Regions from separate parts of the Streptomyces sp. AK010 genome, predicted to be linked through region 1. Evidence: riboswitches for the same ligand, from Rfam matches in the RefSeq annotation. Region 1 holds a riboswitch; the other holds the start of a gene.

Region 1 (2,388 bases):
GGTCGCCGAGGAGGCCGGGATCACCTTCTGCTTCGCGGTGAAGTTCCACCCGGCGCTGCGGCACGCGGGCGCCGCCCGCGGCCAGTTGGGCATCCGCACGGTGTTCAACGCCCTCGGCCCGCTCACCAACCCGGCCCGGGTCCGCGCCCAGGCCGTCGGTGTGGCGGATCCGCGCATGGCGCCGATCGTCGCGGGCGTCTTCGCCGAGCGTGGCAACTCCTCCCTGGTCTTCCGGGGCGACGACGGCCTGGACGAGCTGACCACCACGGCCACCTCCCGGGTGTGGATCGTCCGGGGCGGCCAGGTGACCGAGGAGGCCTTCGACCCGCGTGACGTCGGCCTCGAACTGGTCCCCGTGGAGGCGCTGCGCGGCGCGGACGCCTCGTACAACGCCGAGGTCGCGCGGCAGCTCCTGGACGGGGAGACCGGGCCGGTGCGGGATGCGGTGGTGCTGAACTCGGCGGCGGCCCTGGTGGCCCTGGAGCCGACGCAGGCGCCGCTGGCCGAGCAGATCCGCGCCGGGATGGTGAAGGCGGCCGAGTCGATCGACTCGGGCGCGGCCAAGCGCACGCTGGAGCGCTGGGTGGCCGCCAGCAACAGGTAGGGCACCACGGACGGCGTCCCGCGATCCGGACTCGGGTTGCGGGACGCCGATCCTTTCGCGTACGTTCCTGATCAGGTCATGAGTGACAGTCATGAGGCCCCGGCCGACTGTCCGGCAACCCTCCGTCCGTGGCGGGGTGCCCCGGGTGAAGACCAGGCCGCAGGCAGCGAGGTCTGCGGCAAGCGCGGACCCCTCGCACGCTTTGAAAAGTGTGGGGCCAGGGGTCCTGGTCGTCGAGGAGTCCTCCCGTGAATCAGCGAATGCGATAGGGCCGCAGAGCCCCGCCTCCGCATCCCTCTTTCCTTCACCCCCGCTGGTAGCCGTACCGGCTCGCGGGCGGATTCCACCTGCCTTCACGGGAGTTCACCATGTCCGTCTCCACCGCTGCCGCCGTCCCGTCCGTTTGTGCCCCGCTGCCCGTTCTGGGCCGGGATGTTACCGTGCCGCTCGTGACCGGCGGCGAGGTCACCTACGCCGCCCTCGACTACGCCGCCAGCGCCCCGGCGCTCCAGCGGGTCTGGGACGACGTCGCCGCCTACGCGCCGTACTACGGCAGCGTGCACCGCGGCGCCGGGTACCTCTCCCAGCTCTCCACCGACCTGTTCGAGAACGCCCGCCGGACCGTCGCGGAGTTCCTCGACTGCCGCGAGGGCGACCAGGTCGTGTTCACCCGGTCCACCACCGACTCCCTCAACCTCCTCGCCGCCGCGCTCCCCGCAGGCTGCCGGGTCTTCGTCTTCGAGACCGAGCACCACGCCTCGCTGCTGCCGTGGCGCGGCGCCCAGGTCACCTACCTCGACGCCCCGCGCAGCCCCCGCGAGGCCGTCGAGACCCTGGAGCGCGCCCTCGCCGACCGCGCCGTGTCGATCGAGGGGGGCCACGGACCGGCTCTCGTGTGCGTCACCGGCGCCTCGAACGTCACCGGTGAGCTGTGGCCCGTGCGGGAGCTCACGGCGGCCGCGCACGCCCACGGTGCGCGCATCGTGCTGGACGCCGCGCAGCTCGCCCCGCACCACCAGGTCTCCGTCGCCGACCTCGACGTCGACTGGGTCGCCTTCTCCGGGCACAAGCTGTACGCGCCCTTCGGTTCGGGCGTCCTGGCCGGGCGGGCCGACTGGCTGCGCGCGGCCGAGCCGTACCTCGCGGGCGGCGGCGCCAGCCGCAAGGTCGGCCGGCGGGAGGACGGCGGAGTGGACGTGGAGTGGCACGACAGCGCCGCCCGCCACGAGGCCGGGTCGCCCAATGTCATCGGCGCCTACGCCCTCGCGTCGGCCTGCAAGGCGCTGACCGAGGCCGGTTTCGACACCCTCGTCGCCCGCGAGCAGTACCTGGTCCGCAAGGTGCGCGACGGACTCGCCGACGTCCCCGAGGTGCGGTTCCTGTCCCTCTTCGGGGACGAGGCGCCGCGGGTCGGGGTGCTCTCCTTCGTCGTCGAGGGCTGGAACAGCTCCCACTTCGCCGCAGCCCTGTCCGCCGAGTACGGCATCGGCGTACGGGACGGGCTGTTCTGCGCCCACCCGCTGCTGCGCACCCTGCTCGGCAGCGACCCGCAGGCGCAGGGGGAGTGCGGGGCGCCGGAGGCCGCGCCCGGGGAGAAGTCGCTCAACGCCATCCGGGTCAGCTTCGGCGCGGGCACGCCGGACGAGCACGTGGAGCGGTTCGTCCGGGCGGTGAAGGAGCTCGTGGCGGACGGGGCGAAGTGGAACTACCGCACGGAGGACGGGCGCTGCGTGCCGGACACCTCCGCCTGAGCCGGCGGCCGGGTGCCCAGGACGATCATCCGC
Region 2 (2,388 bases), on a different contig from region 1:
CCTCCACCGCACCGCCGGTCCGCCGCGCGATGTCCAGCACGTAGGGCCCGTCCGCCGGGTTGCCGATGGCGAGGGACTTGGCGATGGTGTCCGGCTTCTGCGGGCGGACGACGTCGTGCCCGGCCTTGTAGGCGACGGACACCGGCGAGCAGCCCTCGGCCTGCGCACCGAAGATCTTGTACGGCTTGTCCTCGACCAGCCCGAGCTTGATCAGCTCCTGAAGACCCTTGTCGATCTTCGTCAGCTGCGAGCCGGAGGCGATCGGCACCACCAGCTGGTCCGGCAGCTGCCAGCCGAGCTGCTCGCAGATCTCGTACGCGAGGGTCTTGGAGCCCTCCGCGTAGTACGGCCGGAGGTTGACGTTGACGAAGCCCCAGCCCTCACCCGCCGGGTCGCCGATCAGCTCCGAACAGAAGCGGTTCACGTCGTCGTAGTTGCCCTCGATGCCGACGAGCTCGCCGCCGTAGACCGCGGCCATCACGACCTTGCCCTGCTCCAGGTCGTGCGGGATGAACACGCAGGAGCGGAAGCCGGCGCGGGCCGCGGCGGCGCCCACCGCACCGGCGAGGTTACCGGTGGAGGAGCAGGAGAGCGTGGTGAAGCCGAAGGCGCGGGCGGCCTCCAGGGCCTGGGCCACGACGCGGTCCTTGAAGGAGTGCGTCGGGTTGCCGGAGTCGTCCTTCACGAACAGCTTGCCCGCGTCGACGCCCAGCTCGCGCGCGAGGTTGTCGGCCTTGACGAGCTTGGTCCAGCCGGGGTTGATGTTCGGCTTGTCCGCGACGTCGGCCGGGACCGGCAGCAGCGGGGCGTAGCGCCAGATGTTCGCGGGTCCCGCTTCGATGCGCTTGCGGAGCTCTTCGGTTTCGTAGGCCGAGAAGTCGTAGGCGATCTCCAGCGGGCCGAAACACTCCTGGCACGCGAAGACCGGGCCGAGGGGCACGCGGTGACCGCACTCGCGGCAGCTCAGCGCGGCGGCGGGGCCGAGGTCTACGGTGGATTCAGTGGTGCTTGCAACAGTCTGCGCAGCCATGTGAGGCGAGGCCCTTTCTCCTCATCTTCCTCACGACGCATCTCGCCGTGAGACGGATTTGGCACCTTCCCGAGCCGGGAGCCTCGCGCCTGTGGTCGACCGTGACCTACGAGTACCGACTGGAGGGTTGCCGGGGCTTCATCGGGCCGTTTCCCTCTGCCCCTCTGGATGAGCTGTATGTGGTTGTAGGCGGCGGGTGACCCCGGACATGCGATGGTCATCCGCCTTGTTCAAGACTGTAACCGACGACCAGGACAGTTGAGATAGTCGTCCGAACCGCGAGATGACTGTACCCGTCAGCCGCTACCGCGGCGGGCAGTCCGTCCCGCCGAGAGTACGCAGAGGAGCCGCCGAGGTGCTGAAAGAAGTCGAGCGCTGGCTGAGCACCCGCTCCTGGTCAGCGAACGAACGCCCCCTCCACCAGATGCTCGCCGCGAAGCAGCGCACGGGCCAGACGGTCAGCGTGGTGCTGCCCGCGCTCAACGAGGAGGCGACGGTCGGGGACATCGCCTCCGTCATCCGCCACGACCTGATGCGGCAGGTGCCGCTCGTCGACGAGCTGGTCGTCGTCGACTCGGGCTCGAACGACCGCACGTCCGAGGTGGCCGCCGCCGCGGGCGCGCGGGTGGTGCACCGGGACGCGATACTCCCGCGCCTGCCCGCCGTGCCCGGCAAGGGTGAGGTGCTGTGGCGCTCCCTCCTCGTCACCCGCGGGGACATCGTCTGCTTCATCGACGCCGACCTCAGGGACTTCTCGTCCGACTTCGTCTCCGGGATCGTGGGCCCGCTGCTCACGGACCCGGACGTGGACCTGGTGAAGGCCATGTACGACCGTCCCCTCGCCGGCGCTGCGGGGCAGGGCGGCCGGGTCACCGAGCTGATGGCGCGCCCGCTGCTCAACATGCACTGGCCGCAGCTGGCCGGCTTCGTGCAGCCGCTCGGCGGCGAGTACGCGGCCCGCCGCTCCCTGCTGGAGCAGCTGCCGTTCCCCGTCGGGTACGGCGTGGAGCTGGGCATGCTGGTCGACGCCCTGCACCTGGCGGGCCTGGACGCCCTCGCCCAGGTGGACGTGGGGGTGCGCAAGCACCGGCACCAGGACGGGCAGGCGCTGGGCCGGATGGCCGCCGCGATCTACCGCACGGCCCAGCTGCGGCTGGCCCGCGGGCATCTGATCCGGCCGTCCCTGACGCAGTTCGAGCGGGGCGAGGACGGCTTCGAGCCGCTGACGTACTCCGTGGACACCGAGGAGCGTCCGCCGATGGTGGACATCGCCGAGTACCAGGCGCGGAGAGCGGCCTGACCGGGGCGGTTTTCGGCCGGACGCGGCAGATCCGCACGTTTGAGCGTTCATGGGGCGG

What was found. A riboswitch is a leader RNA that binds a small molecule or an ion and turns the genes downstream of it on or off. The one in region 1 is predicted to bind S-adenosylmethionine.
Region 2: it holds a riboswitch for S-adenosylmethionine, as region 1 does, so the genes downstream of both, thrC (threonine synthase) here and HDC93_RS13135 (aminotransferase class V-fold PLP-dependent enzyme) in region 1, are expected to answer to the same signal.

The regions. Positions count from the first base shown of each region.
Region 1 covers NZ_JACHCX010000005.1:433,027-435,414, reverse strand. The annotation lists gene trpD (anthranilate phosphoribosyltransferase) at 1-604, shown strand, start outside; SAM riboswitch class IV at 679-795, shown strand; gene HDC93_RS13135 (aminotransferase class V-fold PLP-dependent enzyme) at 973-2,355, shown strand; partial or broken gene HDC93_RS13130 (glycerate kinase) at 2,310-2,388, opposite strand, start outside.
Region 2 covers NZ_JACHCX010000002.1:136,325-138,712, reverse strand. The annotation lists gene thrC (threonine synthase) at 1-1,030, opposite strand, end outside; SAM riboswitch class I at 1,049-1,205, opposite strand; gene HDC93_RS03880 (glucosyl-3-phosphoglycerate synthase) at 1,386-2,330, shown strand.